Regions from separate parts of the Nitrobacter sp. TKz-YC02 genome, predicted to be linked through region 3. Evidence: predicted binding sites of a transcription regulator. Region 3 holds the regulator's gene; each other region holds the start of a gene.
The links. Region 3 encodes PhoB, which activates phosphate uptake and scavenging genes when phosphate is short. Its sites were predicted from a motif close to TGTCATNNANCTGTCAT; they were not measured.
Positions count from the first base shown of each region.

Region 1: ACM561_RS11615 (PhoX family protein) is a predicted target of PhoB. The motif match lies at 2,531-2,547, and genes of this name have one in related genera.
Region 2: ACM561_RS07845 (OprO/OprP family phosphate-selective porin) is a predicted target of PhoB. The motif match lies at 2,809-2,825, and genes of this name have one in related genera.
Region 4: ACM561_RS08365 (RNA degradosome polyphosphate kinase) is a predicted target of PhoB. The motif match lies at 1,894-1,910, and genes of this name have one in related genera.

Region 1 is NZ_CP180728.1:2,446,291-2,450,528, forward strand. Features, by position in the region: gene ACM561_RS11615 (PhoX family protein) at 492-2,489, opposite strand; gene ACM561_RS11620 (DUF1348 family protein) at 2,763-3,236, shown strand; gene ACM561_RS11625 (L,D-transpeptidase) at 3,473-4,238, shown strand, end outside.
Region 2 is NZ_CP180728.1:1,647,287-1,651,524, forward strand. Features, by position in the region: partial or broken gene ACM561_RS07830 (inorganic phosphate transporter) at 1-150, opposite strand, end outside; gene ACM561_RS07835 (hypothetical protein) at 323-463, shown strand; gene ACM561_RS07840 (hypothetical protein) at 926-1,174, shown strand; gene ACM561_RS07845 (OprO/OprP family phosphate-selective porin) at 1,241-2,608, opposite strand; gene ACM561_RS07850 (hypothetical protein) at 2,950-3,087, opposite strand; gene metG (methionine--tRNA ligase) at 3,247-4,238, opposite strand, start outside.
Region 3 is NZ_CP180728.1:638,915-643,152, forward strand. Features, by position in the region: gene pstB (phosphate ABC transporter ATP-binding protein PstB) at 1-505, shown strand, start outside; gene phoU (phosphate signaling complex protein PhoU) at 539-1,255, shown strand; gene phoB (phosphate regulon transcriptional regulator PhoB) at 1,277-1,981, shown strand; gene ACM561_RS03020 (GcrA family cell cycle regulator) at 2,231-2,737, opposite strand; gene ACM561_RS03025 (aspartate aminotransferase family protein) at 3,194-4,238, shown strand, end outside.
Region 4 is NZ_CP180728.1:1,769,036-1,773,273, forward strand. Features, by position in the region: gene ACM561_RS08365 (RNA degradosome polyphosphate kinase) at 1-1,825, opposite strand, end outside; gene ACM561_RS08370 (chromosomal replication initiator DnaA) at 1,973-2,653, opposite strand; gene ACM561_RS08375 (CDP-alcohol phosphatidyltransferase family protein) at 2,719-3,261, opposite strand; gene purM (phosphoribosylformylglycinamidine cyclo-ligase) at 3,432-4,238, shown strand, end outside.

The sequences.
Region 1 (4,238 bases), 1.8 Mb from region 3:
TCATCAAAACACTACCGAAGCGCGCTGGGGCAGCGGCTGGCGCACCGGGGCTGGGGCTACCACGACTATGGCTACCCGTCCCTGTCCTGCTATGATAGCAGCCCTGGGAACGGCTACGGCTATAGCGGCAGCTATTGTCCGCGCCCTTTGGCGGCCACGCCGGGTAATAAGGTCCAAAACCGGGACCTCTGGAACGACCCTATTGATAGGTTACCCTGGACAGATTGATGGACTTTCCGAAAAGGAGGGTTCTGCTTTATCTTAGCCGCAAGGATTGCAGATGAAGCAGAAATCCGGGCCGGGAAAACGCCGGCAGACCAAATTTTGAAGGACATCCGCCGACAGACACGTCGACATTATCCGGCAGAAGAAAATATCCGCGCACAGGTGGCCTTGAAGCGTTGGCCGATCATCGCTCACAACCCTCCCCCGTCTGAGATCGTATCTCGTCATCATTCGGGCATCGCTGCACAGTGGTGTGAGCAGACCGATCAAGCTCCGACGATACCACCATCCTCGCGGGTAATCACAAGCGTCGCCGACCGCGGCACTGCTGAACCGCCGGCTGGCCAGTGGCTACCAAGACGTCCTTGCGCAAACTCATCGGCGCTCGTATGCGCACCTGGATGCTGGACGTTGACGAACATGGTGCGGCCGTCCGGCGTCGTCGTCACGCCAGTGATCTCCTGCCCCAGCGGTCCTGTCAGAAATCGACGAATCTCTCCCGTCAGTGGATCTGCGCATAGCATTGCGTTGTTTCCGAACGGCTCATAGCGGCCCTTGTTCAATGCGCAGTCGCCAATGTCGGTCTGGATCCACAATCGGCCGTTGGCGTCGAACCACAGCCCATCAGGACAAGCGAACAGGCTGTTATCGTCCAGCGGACGCCCAGTCAGGTCGCGGCCAGAGGCCGGGTCGCCACCAATGACAAACAGATCCCAGCGGAAGCTTATCGCTGCGTGGTCAGCGCCTTCTTCGGTCCAACGCACGATATGCCCGAAATAATTCTCAGCGCGTGGATTTGCCTTGTCGACCTCATCCGGCTTGCGCTTAACATTGCTCGTGAGACTGAAGTAGACCGCGCCGGTCGTTGGCTCAATCGCACCCGATTCCGGCCGGTCCATACGGGTGGCGCCGACATGTTTCGCCGCGGCGCGGGTGTTGACCAGCACCTCGGCCTGACTGCTGAATCCGTTTTCAGACGTCAGGCCGTTCTGACCAACCGCAAGCGCCAGCCAGTCGCCGCTCCCGTCATCATTGAACCGCGCGACATATAGCGTTCCGTCATCGAGCAGATGGCCGCCCGCGCTGGCGTTGCTATAGGGCTGCGCGCTGACGAATTTGTAAATGAACTGGAACATGGCATCGTCGCCAGAATAGCAGACCAGCGGCTTGCCTTCGATCGTCGGCGCGAAGACAACACCCTCATGCGCGAAGCGCCCCAGCGCGGTGCGCTTGACCGGTACCGCACCGGGTCGCGATGGATCGATCTCCACCATCCAGCCGAAGGCGTTTGGCTCGTTGCGATAGTCCTCGGCCGGGCTTTGCGCTTTGCGCGAGGCATCGAAGCGAACGAAAGCATCGTCGCCGTTGTCGGCCAGTTCCCAATGATAGCGCGTCTTGCCGCGCGGCACCCGATACTGGCTGTGTTCCCGCGGCTGATCCGGCTTGCCTTCCTTGCTGTCGTCGTTGCGAAAATACAGCGCCCAGTTCTCTTCTGCGGCAAGATAGGTGTTCCACGGTGTCGCGCTCGACGCACAATTGCTCAGCGTACCGCGTACGCAGGTGCCGTCTGGGCTGTATTTCGTTTTGACGAAGTCGCTCCCGCGCACGGGTCCAGCCAGCTCCATCGGCGTGAGCGCCGTGACGCGGCGATTGCGAGGATCGGCGACAGTCGCCCATCGGCCACCGGCCTCGCGGCGGATTCGAACGACACTAACACCATGCGCATTCATTTCCTTGAGCACCTCGTCAGCCGGTCGGCGGCCATCGATGAGATATGCATCTTCGGCGCAGAGTTTGAGACCGGAGGCGGAGATGTGCACTAACCGCGGCTCGACGTATTCGTGGTTGATAACAAGTAGCCCGTCATCGGTATGGCCATCGATTGCGAAGAAATGCATCCCGTCATGGTGACTACCGACCTGCATCGCCTGATCCTCGCCGCTGTTGTCGATCGTGAAGGCTGGCATGCGACCCAGGATTGGCTCACCCCATGGCAGGATGAACTGCACGCGGTATCCTTCGGGGACGGCCACTCTATCGGCACGGCTGACCGGGACTGCTTTGAAATCGAGGCGGCCCTCGCCGGCTCTTCCATCACCAGGGCGGACGAACAACGCGGCGACCGCTGTAGCCAGCGCGCCAGCGAGCACGTCCCGGCGCTTCAAACGCCGCACGACAAGATCGCCAAAACGCGGGTTTCCAGTCTCAAGGCATGGTGGCTCATCACCGCCGTCGCCGCGAATAATCTCGATGGTCTGGCTCATCTCGGACCTCAAATAAAAGGGTTCGAAATTACCGCTGCTGTATGACAGTTAGTTCACGCCATCAATGGCAGGCGAAAATGGTCTAAGCCCGATGGTTCTATAAGGACGATCTGAAAGATCAGCTTGGCCATTTGATTAGTCCCTTTTATTGTTCCTGCTCCAAGGACGAACTGCTCACACAATTCCGGCAACGCTCTGGAATTTCTGATCACACCGGCCACGACTGAAAATCGGGCCTGCGTGCCATCGCTAACATCAACAGGAGAATTACAAATGTCCGAAGTTCGTCCGCCAGTCCCGCCGTTCACGCACGAAACCGCAGTCCTCAAGGTGCGAGGAGCCGAGGACGGCTGGAATTCCCGCAATCCAGAAAAGGTCAGCCTCGCATATACTTTGGACAGCCGCTGGCGGAATCGGAATGAGATTTTCTCCGGCCGCAAGGCGATCGTCGAGTTCCTGACCCGCAAATGGGAGAAGGAACGAGAATATCGCCTCATCAAGGAATTGTGGGCATTCAGCGATTCACGCATCGCCGTGCGCTTTGCGTACGAATGGCAAGACGCGGGCGGCAATTGGTTTCGCTCTTACGGTAACGAAAACTGGCAGTTCAACGAAGCTGGCCTCATGGCTGTTCGCCATGCCAGCATCAACGACCTCTCGATCACAGAGAACGCACGCCTCTTCCATTGGGCTATCGGCGGCCGCCGCCCGGATGATCATCCGAGCCTGAGTGATCTCAATCTTTGAGTATCCTAGATCTCCTGCCTCCTCGGCCACGCACCGTGTTCTTCAGGTCGCCGATCGCGGTGAAGCGGGTTGTCCCGCTTACCGCAACCTCTGTAGTGCGGAGATTAGAGACCGATTTTGGTTTGCCAAACGAGCATTAACGACGCCTGACGATCTCCGGCCCAAGCGGAATCGCTTCAAAGTTTATTATAATTTGCTGAGATACTTCTTCCCACAAAACGGATCTGGGAAGAAATATGGGTAAGCGGGCCAAACGTGGAAAGACAGAATCGATAACACTTCCGGTCGCAGGAAGAGTTGCGGTCGGCGTCATGGCCGCTGCCGCATTGGGGTACATTTTTCTGTCTCGCCCTGCGAGCGTCGAACCAATACGGAGGCCGTCCGCGCGCTCAGTCCAGGCACCGTCGACTCCGGCTCACGTATCAACTTCAGTTCGTGCAGCGTCAACTCAAGCTGCAATCCCTGCCCCGACGCCTCGGGTCGAAACACCAAAAGCCGCTGACGCTCCCGGTAGACTTGTTCGGCAGGTGGTTGACTACGTCAGCCACCAGACGCCAGGCACGGTCATCATCGATACAGGAAACACATTCCTTTATCTCGTTTTGAACGACGGGCAAGCGATGCGCTACGGTATCGGTGTTGGCCGCAAAGGTTTTACATGGTCCGGCGAGCAAGCTGTGGCCCGCAAAACAGAATGGCCGGATTGGCGTCCACCTGCAGAGATGCTGTCTCGTCAGCCTTATCTGCCACGCTTTATGGCAGGCGGTCCCGGCAATCCACTCGGCGCTCGGGCGATGTATCTGGGCGAGACCGAATATAGGATTCACGGCACCAACAAGCCCGATACGATTGGTAAGCGGGTTTCGTCCGGCTGTATTCGGCTGACCAATGAGGACGTGATGGACCTTTATGAACGAGTGAAAGTCGGAGCGAAAGTGATCGTGCTTCCGGTAACCGCTGCTCAGCGACCATTGCAGGGAACCCCGTCCGACCCCGCCTTCC
Region 2 (4,238 bases), 1.0 Mb from region 3:
GGCGGCCGCCGAGTTGGTCTGGAATTGTGCCATCTGGCTCTGCGGCATGGATCGATTGAGAGCGTAGGCGGTCGGCACCGTGCCGATCAGGATCAGCATGATTAGGCCCATGCCTTTCTGACCGTCGTTGGAGCCATGGAAAAAACTAACATGGTCGAGCTCGCGCTGATGATGTTTACTCAGCCCCTCCCCAGCCCCGTATCGTGCTGAGAACACAGGTTGGTGTGAGCTTGAGATACTGCAAAACGAGTTCGGAGAAGCCCGCCGCGCAGCAAGGAGCAGTGGCAGCGACTGTCGTTCGCGTTGCGGCTGCTAGTAGCGGATGGCTTACTTCGATTCGATGAAACGAGGGCTCGCCCTGAAGCTCGTGCTCAGTTCGGGCGGTACGAAAATGTTCCGGGTGGTCGCCTATGTCGGGAGTAAAGCGCTCACCGATAAGCTCGGCACCAAATATGAGCCTTAAGAAGGCGAAAATAGCCGCCCGCAGGATTATGAGAACCCGGTGCGAGCCGAGGCCCCCAACGACCAGCTTCCGAAGATGATGAACTGGTACGCGGCCCAATGCGGCGACTGTCGAAGCCCTGTTGGTCCGGATATGCGACGCCCCGATCCGAAGCACGTCACCGCAAGCGCATCAGAGCGTTCGGCGTCCTGATCGAAATTTCGCCGGCGGGCAGCGCAAGACAAGGTCGGAACAACGGGAAAAGCAACCTGCGGCCTAGCGAAATCCATTTATCCGAACGAAGCGGAGGGTCACGCAAACGGGTGACCTTGCACCGCTCGTTGAGACATTGCGTCGCAGGCTTAAGCCTTGTTTTGGATTGACATATTTTTTTGGAACACGATCATAAGTAAACTACATTACAGAAATATGACAGACTAAAAAATTATTCAGGTTCCCTCACTTGGTCTTGGAGGAATGGTAATGCGGTACGGATTGATTGCGGTTTGTGCGGCAACGATGCTGACTACTTCGGCGCTCGCCGCTCCGTGGAACGGCGTAAGAGACAGCGGTCCCGGAGGTTATGAATCGAGTATCTACCAAGCCTACGCCTATGCCGGCCGTGTGAACACGACCTACCGTCGCCGGGGATATGCACCGGCTTATGTCGGTCCGGGGTACCGCGTCGTCTTCCACGAACGCTGCACCTTCACTAACGATCCGAGCTGTTAGAGCTTCCCCTCGGCTCGGAGCGCACATACTCCGAGCCGATTTTATGAATTTTACCCTATAAGGGGTTTAAAATGCCCACTGGGTGCGCATCGCGAAGGCGTCCCAGTTGGCGCCGAGATCCCGATTCGCAAGGTTGGTTTTCCCTACCGTGCCGTGGATCCAGTTGAACATCACGCGCATGTTGTCGTTGAGATACCAGTTGAGGCCGACGGTGATGTTTTCCTGCTTTCCGCCGAACACTAGTTTGTCGTTGAGATCCATATAGCTGTAGCGGGCAGCGATCTCCCAAGCGCCGATGCCGCCTGCCACGTCCCAGAAGAAGGGATTGGTAGGGTGCACACCGCCGAACGCAGCGTCATGTTGGAGGTATTTGCGCTTTTCACCGGTGAGGATGTAGCCGGCCTGAACGTAACCTCCCGCGAAATGAAGGTCGGAGGCCCCCCCGAGGCGGGAGACGCTATAGTCGAAATATTCGCCTTGGGCATGGAAAGGGCCGATGGCACCGCCGACTTCGGCACTTAGCACCCGCACGTCATTGACATTGCCAATGTTATGGGTGTCGAGCACCCGGGTCGGATCGATGCGAAGTTCGATGCGTTCGCGCAACCGGAGGTCATTGACGCCAGGGGCGCCGCCGGTGTCGGCGAGATAGAGCACCTCGCCGCCGAACAGAAAGGTCGCGGCATCGGTGTTGATCGGCGTGAAAACCAGACGGCCAACCGCTGAATAGGGTACGCGCAGCGTGTGATCATAGGCGCGCTCGGGTCCCGTCAGGTAGCCGGCGACCCACCACCACTTGTCGTATTTGATGACCCCGACGGCGGCGCGTTGGCCGCCGGCACCGAGGTCGGCAGCCATCACTTGCGCAGAGGAGCGCTCCATGAATGTGATGTTGTTCGAACTGGTGGCCTGTTCGAGGCTCCACATCACTTTCATATAGCCGAAGTCGATGCTCGTGTTTTTGAAGCCCTTGTATGACACAAAGGCGTTGTTGATCGTCCCCGTGCCGTCCTGAGAGCCGCCGAATTCGCCGATCAACGCATATACCCAGTCGCGTGCGAATACGCCGGTGATACCGATACGTGCGCGGCGTGCGTTGACGCCGTCCTGCAGGTTCTGCGGCACGGTTGCCGCCGAGTTCGGCCTGTAGTCATAACCCCCGACATCGAAGTGCAGACGACCGGTGATGCCGACGCAGTTGTATCCATCGGCGGTGCAGAAACGAGGAGAGTTACCTTTCATCGACACCAGAACGTCCGGTGGTGCGAATGTCCCCTTTGTCGGCATATAACCGGCGCTGGCGTTCAGGAAGGTCTTGTGCTGAACGCTTTCGAGCTTCTTTTCCAGCACGCTAATTTGCCTTTGCAAATCTTCGACCTGTTCCGGAGTCACGGTCTGTGCGCTCGCTTGTGCAGTGCTGACTGTGCCGGCCAAGCCGATGGCTCCAAAAAGCAACTTCGTGCCTACGGAAATGAATTTCCCGTGCTCTCGGCGCGCCGTCCCTTTCCGAGACATTGCGTTGGCCTTCGTTCTTGATTGACGAATTTTTCCCTTCTCGCCCCACGTCAGCATCGGTCATTTCCCCTTTTTTAATCAACTGGGGCAGACCTCTAGAAGGGTTCCATTGCAAGTATGTGACAGACCGGTGCCACTCCGCCGCTAAAGTATTGGAGTGTTGCTGTCCCGCCATCAGCTTCCTAGGAGCTGGTTCGTGGCCCGAGCGGCAAAACATTTTTGCTTCGAGCTCGACTTACGACTCGTGCCGGTCGCGCGTTTCAAAGGGCCCGCGTCCAGCCGAACATCGCGAAGGCGTACATCGGCGCTGGCCGGTTGTTGATCTCTTCCATCAGTTTGACGACGTTGCGGCGCGTGATTTCCGAAATGACCTTGTCGCCCCACACGGGGATCAGCACGTTGTGCACCATCCGCTCCACCGAGCGGTGCTGCCGCTGGTTCGAGACCGTAACGCCTGCCGCAATTCTACGCGGCCGCCCGCGTAACGAGGCACAATGGTGCGTAACCGGCAGAAACAGTTACCACGCTGACTGTTGACTAGCATAAGCGTAAACCGTTCAGGCCGCGGACGGTTCGACATAGCGCGGAAACACCGGCACCGGCGCAGGCAAAGCCGTGCCCGGTTTGATCCGGATTTGACCACCAAGCATCGCGAAACTTCGTTCGCCTTGCGGGATACCTAATATATCGAGCAACTTTGCGCAGGCGACAGGCATCGCGGGCTGGGCCAGAATCGCGATCTGGCGCACCACCTCGGCGGTGACATACAACACCGTCCTTTGCCGCGCCGGATTGGTTTTGGCCAAGACCCAGGGCGCCTCGCCCGCAAAATAGCGGTTGGCTTCGGCGACAACGGACCAGATTGCATTAAGCGCCTGGTGAATTTGCTGCATATTCATCGCCTCGCGCGTGATCGCGATCATGCCGTCCGCCTGTGCGAGGATCGCGTTGTCGGCGTCGCTGAAGTCTCCGGGCTCCGGCAGTACGCCGTCATGCTGCTTGGCGATCATCGACAGCGAGCGTTGCGCGAGATTGCCGAAGTCGTTGGCAAGGTCTGCATTGATGCGCGCCACGATCGCCTCGTGATTGTAGCTGCCGTCCTGCCCGAACGGCACCTCGCGCAGGAAGAAATAGCGCACCTGATCGACGCCGTATTGCGCGGCGAGGCTGAAGGGATCGACGACATTGCCGACCGACTTCGACATCTTCTCACCGCGGTTGAATAGGAAACCATGGGCATAGACCCGCTTCTGCAAGGGAATGCCCGCAGACATCAGAAAAGCAGGCCAGTAGACCGCGTGAAAGCGGATGATGTCCTTGCCGATAATGTGCACGTCGGCCGGCCAATAGTGCCAGTTGCGGTCGTTCTCGTCTGGAAAACCGACGCCCGTGATGTAGTTGGTCAGCGCATCGACCCAGACGTACATGACATGCTCGGGGTCGTCGGGCACCTTGATGCCCCAGTCGAAGTTGGTGCGCGAGATCGACAAATCCTTCAGGCCGCCTTTCACGAAGCTGACCACTTCGTTGCGGCGAGAATCCGGACCTA
Region 3 (4,238 bases):
GGCTCGGGTGGGCATGGTGTTCCAGAAGCCGACACCGTTTCCGATGACGATCTATGACAACATTGCGTTTGGTATCCGCTTGTACGAGAGGCTGCCGAAATCGGAAATGGACGATCGGGTGGAAAAGGCACTGCGGGACGGCGCCTTGTGGAACGAGGTCAAGGACAAGCTCAATGCGAGCGGACTCAGCCTCTCCGGTGGTCAGCAGCAGCGCCTGTGCATCGCGCGGACCGTTGCGGTGCGGCCCGAGGTGATCCTGTTCGATGAGCCGTGCTCGGCTCTTGACCCGATCTCAACGGCCAAAATCGAAGAGCTGATCGATGAGCTGAAAAGGCACTACACGATTGCGATCGTTACCCATAATATGCAGCAGGCGGCGCGCGTATCGGACTACACCGCGTTCATGTATCTCGGCGAGCTGATCGAATTCGGTCCGACCAACAAGCTGTTCACATCGCCCTTAGATCGCCGCACCCAGGATTACATCACCGGCCGTTTCGGCTGAGGCTGCGTGCGGAGACGCGAGGAGAATTTTGATATGGCTTTCGAACACACCGCCAAGGCGTTCGACGACGACCTCCAGGAACTGACGCGGCTGGTGTCCGAAATGGGCGGACTGGCTGAACGGCAGATCGTGGAATCCTTGGACGCGTTGATCCGCCGCGACGTTGCATTGGGTGCTCGCGTCGTGGCCGCCGATGCCGAAATCGACAAGCTGCAGCGCATGATCGAGGAACGCGCCATGCTGACTATCGCTCGGCGACAACCGATGGCCGTGGATCTGCGCGAGATCGTCGGTGCCATGCGAGTTGCTATCGATCTGGAGCGCATCGGCGATCTCGCCAAGAACATGGGCAAGCGCGTGGTTGCGATCGATAGCGATTTCCGCCCGCTGAAACTGATCCGCGGTCTCGAGCATATGACCGATCTCGTGCGGTCTCAGGTCAAGTCGGTGCTCGACGCTTATGCGGCGCACGATCTGCCTTCGGCGATGGCGGTCTGGAAAGGGGACGAGGAAGTGGATGCTATCTGCACCTCTTTGTTCCGCGAGCTCCTGACTTACATGATGGAGGATCCGCGGAACATCGGGTTCTGCATTCATCTCATGTTCTGCGCCAAGAACATCGAGAGAATCGGCGACCACGCCACCAACATTGCCGAGACGGTGTTCTACATGATCGAGGGTCAGCAGATTCTCGACAAGCGTCCCAAGGGGGATATGACTGGTTTCGCATCGGCGACTCCACAGAACTGAAACGGGATCAGGCGAGATACGATGGGTGCACGCATTCTGGTAGTGGAAGACGAGGAAGCGTTGACGACGCTGCTGCGTTACAATCTTGAAGCCGAAGGTTATGAGGTCGAAACGGTAACGCGGGGCGATGAGGCGGATACGCGGCTGAAAGAGCGCATCCCCGATCTTGTGGTGTTGGACTGGATGCTGCCGGGCCTGTCCGGCATCGAGCTATGCCGCCGGCTGCGGGCGCGTCCCGAAACCAAGCAGCTTCCGATCATCATGCTCACCGCTCGCGGCGAGGAGAGCGAGCGGGTGCGAGGGCTTGCGACCGGCGCCGACGACTACGTGGTCAAGCCGTTCTCGGTGCCGGAGCTCCTGGCGAGGGTGAAAAGCCTGCTGCGGCGCGCGAGTCCGGCGCGGCTGGCATCGATCCTGATCTTTGGCGACCTCGAGCTCGACCGCGACAGGCACCGCGTTACGCGTTCAGGTCGTCCGATCGATCTTGGCCCGACCGAGTATCGGCTGTTGGAGTTTTTTCTCGAGCATCCCGGCCGGGTGTTCAGCCGCGAGCAATTGCTCAACAGTGTCTGGGGTCGTGACGTCTATATCGACGAGCGCACCGTCGACGTTCACATCGGACGACTGCGCAAACTGCTCAGTCCGGGTGGTGAGGCGGATCCGATCCGCACGGTGCGTGGTGCAGGCTACGCGTTGGACGAGCAGTTCGCGAGCGCGACTGAGTAAGCGGGGATAGCTGAAAAGCGTCGATAATCGTCGTGATGCTGCGCTAGAGCATTTTGTTTTTGATTGAATTCTCAACGAAGGTTGAGATGTTGTTTTGACGCGTTTCCTTCACGCGAACCGGCATCGACTTCACTCGAAAACGCTATAAAGCGTCAACCGCGGCTTCCCGCAGATCTACGATCTGCTTGGACGCAAAACGACATGGCCGGCTCAAGCCTGGCTATGACGAGATTTGAAGTTACGCTGTGATTACCGCGCTTTCGGCGCTTGGCGGCGACGGTCGGCGGCGGGCTGATAGGCGATACGCGAGTGGTGCGCGCAATAGGGCAGGCCGGTTAGAGCCTTGCCACCGCAGAAGAAGAATTCCGGACTCGAGGGGTCGCCAACCGGCCAATGGCAAGTGGCTTCGCTGAGTTCGAGTAGCGATAGCCGCTGGCTCATAGGCACGACATTGTCGTAGGCAATCGGGTCTGGCTCGAGTTCAATCTCGAAGGCTTGCGCGAGCGCGGTATTTCCCCGGGAGACAGGGCGGGACACCCGCATCATGTGCTGGGCCGGACGGGCCTTGCGCGGCCGCGGCACCGTGGACGAAGGGCTCTTGGCGCGGCCCGATAGACCCAACCGGTGCACTTTGCCGATCACCGCGTTACGCGTCACGTTGCCGAGTTCGGCGGCGATCTGACTTGCGGAAAGTCCCGCTTCCCAAAGCTTCTTCAGTTGTTCGACACGGTCGTCGGTCCAGGTTATCACCGTCATCGCACATTGTTCCCTTGTTTAATGCGTGCCTCCCGCAAGGCCGCGCACCTGAAGCGCCCCCTGAGAAACTCGTGTCGGCAGAATCCCTTAACCCTCGCCGGGCGGGAAAACGCCCGGGCGCTTACGCTGAGAACAGGGACCGATCGAGGATCAAAACGCCGCACGAGATGTCGTATTCGACAAGCCTAAGGCTACAATATGCCGTGACTCACGCGCAAGAGTCGGGCCTTACGGCGTCCACATGTTCTGCAAGGAAAATGAGAGAATCGGCTCATTCTGCGACTTTCCCGCATCACCGAAGCACAAGTGGAATATTGACAGTAATCGCCGCGCACCTAGAATAACCGTCGCGTGCCGCCTTGAAAGGCGGCACATTTCGTTTCCGGGGCTGACAGTTCGTTGGTCGCGCTACAGCGCAGCCGAGCCGTTCCGCTTCCCATCAACCGGCAAATCGTCATGACTACAGCAGCGGCGTCTCATCTATTACCCGTTTTCGCAAGGGCCGATCTTTCATTCGAGAGCGGCGAGGGAGCTTGGTTGCTTGGCTCCGACGGCGGACGCTATCTCGATTTCACCAGTGGCGTTGCCGTGAATGCGCTTGGCCATTGCCACCCGCATCTCGTCGCCGCGCTTCAGGCGCAGGCGGCAAAGCTCTGGCACGTCTCGAACCTTTTCAAATCGCCTGACGGCGAGCGTCTGGCGGCGCGGCTCTGCGACCAGAGCTTTGCCGATTTCGTCTTCTTCGCCAATTCCGGCGCAGAGGCGGTGGAGTGCGCCATCAAGGTCGCGCGCCGTTATCATGCCCACAGGGGCAATCCGGAACGCTATCGGATGATCACTTTTGAAGGCGCCTTCCATGGCCGTACGCTGGCGATGCTGGCTGCCACCGGCTCGAAAAAATATCTCGAAGGATACGGGCCGGCGGCGGACGGCTTTGACCAAGTGCCGCTTGGCGATATGGAAGCCGTAAAGAAGGCGATCGGTCCTGAGACCGCCGGCATCCTGATCGAGCCGTTGCAAGGCGAAGGCGGCGTGCGCGAGCCGCCCCACGCGTTCTTCCGAGCGCTGCGTCAACTTTGCGACGAGCGCGGCCTGCTGCTGGTTTTTGACGAGGTGCAGACCGGTATGGGGCGCACCGGCGATCTCTTTGCCTACAAGCGCATTGGCGTTGCGCCGGATGTGATGTCATTGGCGAAGGCGCTCGGCGGCGGTTTTCCGATCGGCGCCTGTCTTGCGACTGCGGAAGCCGCTTCCGGCATGACGCCTGGCTCGCACGGTTCGACCTTTGGCGGCAATCCGCTAGCGGTTGCGGCGGCCAATGCCGTGCTCGACGTGATGCTAGAGCCTGGCTTCTTCGAGCGGACCCGAAAGATGTCGCTGCTTTTGAAACAGAAGCTGGCTTCGGTCGTCGATCGATATCCCGATGTACTTAGCGAGGTGCGAGGCGAGGGGCTTCTGATTGGCCTCAAGGCCGTGGTCCCATCGGGCGATCTGGTGAGCG
Region 4 (4,238 bases), 1.1 Mb from region 3:
CAAGAAACCTGCCGATGATTGATTTGACCCGAATGTTTTCCGACAATCCGGGAACTCCGGGTCGAAGGCAGCACATGCCGCGCACGATCAACTCGACAGAAACGCCGGCCAGAGATGCTTCATACAGAGCATCGATGATATCGGGATCGACCAGCGCGTTCATCTTCATCCAGATCGCGGCCGGTTTGCCGTTACGGGCAAACGTGGTTTCGCCGCGAATATGATCGAGAATCCGGTTTCGCAATGTCAGAGGCGATACGGCCATTTTTTCGATATCGCTCGGCTCGGCGTAGCCCGTGATATAATTGAATACGCGCGCCGCATCACGGCCTATGATCGGGTCCGATGTAAAATAGGACAGGTCGGTATAAATGCGCGCGGTCACGGGGTGGTAGTTGCCGGTGCCGGTGTGGACGTAAGTCGCGAGGCTGCCGCCTTCCCGGCGCACAACCAGCGACAGCTTGGCATGCGTCTTCAGCTCAAGGAAGCCGTAAACCACTTGGGCGCCGGCGCGCTCGAGATCGCGCGCCCACCGGATGTTTGCCTCTTCGTCAAAACGCGCTTTGAGTTCAATGAGCGCCGTGACCGACTTACCAGCCTCCGCGGCCTCCACCAGCGCCCGCACGATCGGCGAGTTGTTGGAGGTACGGTAGAGCGTCTGCTTGATCGCGACCACGTCAGGGTCGCGCGCAGCCTGCTGCAAGAACTGCACGACGACGTCAAACGATTCATAAGGATGATGAACAATCAGGTCCTTCTGCCGGATTGCAGCGAACACGTCGCCGCCGTGATCGCGCACCCGCTCGGGGTGGCGCGGGACGTACGGCACGAATTCAAGGTCTGACCGATCAAGCCGTGTGAGTTGCGACAGCTCGTTCATGGCCAGGACACCATCCACCAGCAATACTTCGTCGTCGGCCGCCGATAACGCTCGTTGAACGAATGCACGTAGCTCGGCCGGCATAGCGGCTTCGATCTCGAGCCGGATGACGGAGCCGCGGCGGCGGCGTTTCAATGCGGTTTCGAACAGGCGAACCAGATCCTCCGCCTCCTCCTCGATCTCCAGTTCGGAATCCCGGATGATGCGAAACGCGCCCTGTCCCTTGACGGTGTAACCCGGAAACAGCCGGTTGATGAACAGGCTGGTGGCGCCTTCAAGCGTGATCAACCTGACGGGGTCGTCCTTGCTGACTGGCGGCAGCCTCAGAAACCGGTCGATCTTTCCTGGCATGCGGATCAACGCATTCATCGGCTTGCCATCGGAGGTGCGCGCCAGTTGCAGCGCGATGGTGAAGCCAAGACTTGGAATGAACGGAAAGGGGTGGGCCGGATCGATAGCGAGCGGCGTCAGTAAGGGGAAAATATTGTGCAGGAAGTGATCCGCGATCCAGCTACGCTCGGCTTTGGTGACGTCCTTGCCATCGATCAGGACGATCCCGACTTCGGTCAGCACATTACGGAGATCTCGCCAGATCGCCTGTTGATCGCTCGCGAGCCTTGAGACCGTCTCGTTGATGAGAATAAGTTGCTCCGACGGCGGTAGCCCGTCCGGGCTGCGCTCGGTAATCCCTTCCCGGACCTGTGCCTTGATACCGGCAACGCGAACCATGAAGAACTCGTCAAGGTTATTGGCGGAAATCGACAGGAAGCGGACGCGTTCGAGCGCGGGGTGGCCGGCATTGACGGATTCCTCAAGTACGCGACGATTGAAATGCAGCCAGGACAGCTCCCGATTGATGAACCGTTCCGGGCTGGTGCGGATTGCGGAGTCCAGTTGCGGCTCCGGCCTTTTTTCTTCGGTAGCAATAGTTTGAACTGAATCCATTGATATGACGGTTCCGTATCTCGTTGGTCGTGCGGGCGCGGCGCAGCTGCAAACCATGGGCCAGCTCAATGACCTTTCCATGACATTTGATGTTACGGAAGGTCGTGGCGTCAAGGGTGAGCCGGAGGGGTGCCGAGTCGTATGGCTTCAGTCGTGATTCCGCAGCAGTTCGGCGGCGAGCGCGCGAGTCACAGGTCTGCCAAGCCGTAACGATTCGGTATCGAGTTGTTCGACGGCGAGGCGAGCGGCAGCAAATGATCGTTCGGTTCGGGTTGCGATATAATTGACGACCGCTTCGTCGATGTTCATTTGGCGGTCCGCGGAGAACTTCACGATCAGCGCCCGGAATAGCTGATCGTCAGGCGGCATCAACGTCACGACCGGCACCGCGCGGAGTCGCGAACGGAGATCGCGCAACCTGATCTCCATCGCGGCCGGAGTAACTCGCGCCGTGATCAGCACGAACGCGGCCTCTTCACGGGCAAGATTTATCAGGTGAAACATTGCCAGCTCGTCGAAGGCTTGCGGATTAATGTCCTCCACGACGAGCGCCCCTGTCGCCAAAGCAGCCGGTACTGTCGCTGCAGTCAGGCTTCGCGCGCTTATGGAGCGCGCGCCCGCCTGCTCCGCCCAGATCGTCGCGAGATGGCTCTTGCCGCAACCTTCGGGACCGGCCAGCAACATGATCCTGTTCGGCCACTCCGGCCAGCTCTCAATCAGCGATAGCGCCGCCGCGTTCGCGTGACCTTCCAGAAAGTCGTCTCGCGAAAAGCTTTCAGCGTGTGGCAGCGCGAATGCGAGCTGACGGGAGGGAGGGCGGCTTGCCAAGCATCTACTCCACTACAAACTCCACACCGGACCAATAACGCCAACTGGAGCGCGCCGTGCCATCTTCATTTCGGATCGATGGTGCTCATGTGACGCACCCACTCAACGAGATAGAAAGAGACGGAAACCAGGGTCAAGATCGCGATGGCGGCCATCAGAAAGGTATCGTAGGGCGAGGAATCAAATCCGAATCCCAGCGCCGCCAGCACCAACGCCGCGAACCCGACCTGCGCCCCCGTATTGAGCTTCGAAACCAGCAGCGGCTTCATGGGCACCGGCTTGTTGAACAGCCACGACACGATCACGGCCCCGACGATCATGATGTCGCGCGAGACCACCAGAATAACGAGCCAAATGGGAACGGCCCCTAAGATGCCGAGCGTCACGAAGATCGAGACCAGCAGCGCCTTGTCGGCCAATGGATCCAGAAGTGCGCCCAGTTCACTTGCCATATTGAAGCGCTTGGCTAAAAACCCGTCCACCGCATCGCTGACGCCGGCAACCACAAAGATGGCAAACGCGATTTCCATCTGATTGGAGGCGATAGCCCAGATAATGACTGGCACGAGCAGAATGCGCCCGAGCGTAATGATATTTGGAATACTCACGCGACGTTTCCCAGGCTCCGGATGGTTTCCGCACAAAACCTTCGGGAGACAAGGCTTTGCCGAAGGGATCGGCCCTTGTCTACATAGTATATGCGGACAGCCCGTGCGAGCCATTGCGCAAGTCCGCAATCCGACGTAACCAGCCGGAAAATGTCTTCGGGCGCTGCTGCATGACCGACAAGAACGATGGCCTTACCTATGCTGGGGCAGGTGTCGATATCGACGCCGGCAACCGGCTGGTTGACCTCATCAAGCCGATGGTTCGCGCGACCGCTCGCGCCGGCGCGGATGCTGAAATCGGCGGGTTCGGCGGACTGTTTGATCTCAAGGCCGCCGGATTTACGGACCCGATTTTGGTCGCGGCCAACGACGGGGTCGGAACCAAGGTCAAGATCGCAATCGAAACCGGTATGCACGATACCATCGGCATCGATCTTGTCGCCATGTCCGTCAACGATCTCGTCGTGCAAGGTGCGGAGCCGTTGTTCTTCCTTGATTATTTTGCCTGCGGCAAGCTTGATCCCGAAACGACCGCGGCGATCGTGGCCGGGATCGCGGAAGGTTGCCGGGAGGCGGGTTGCGCCCTGATCGGTGGGGAAACGGCCGAAATGCCGGGTCTCTACAAGGACGGCGACTACGACCTTGCTGGCTTCGCAGTCGGCGGGGTGGAGCGCGGCGCTCTGTTGCCAACCCGCGATATCGTCGCCGGAGATGCGGTGATCGGACTTGCGTCGTCCGGTGTGCATTCCAACGGCTATTCGCTGGTCCGCAAGATTGTCGAAGTTTCGGGAACCGCCCTCGCCGCTCCAGCGCCTTTTGCCCCGGTTACGACCTTGGGAGGCGCGCTGCTTACCCCCACCCGGCTTTACGTCAAATCCTGCCTGCGCGCGATCCGCGAAACCGGCGCGGTGAAAGGGCTTGCCCACATCACCGGAGGCGGTTTCACCGACAACATTCCTCGCGTACTGCCCGAAGGA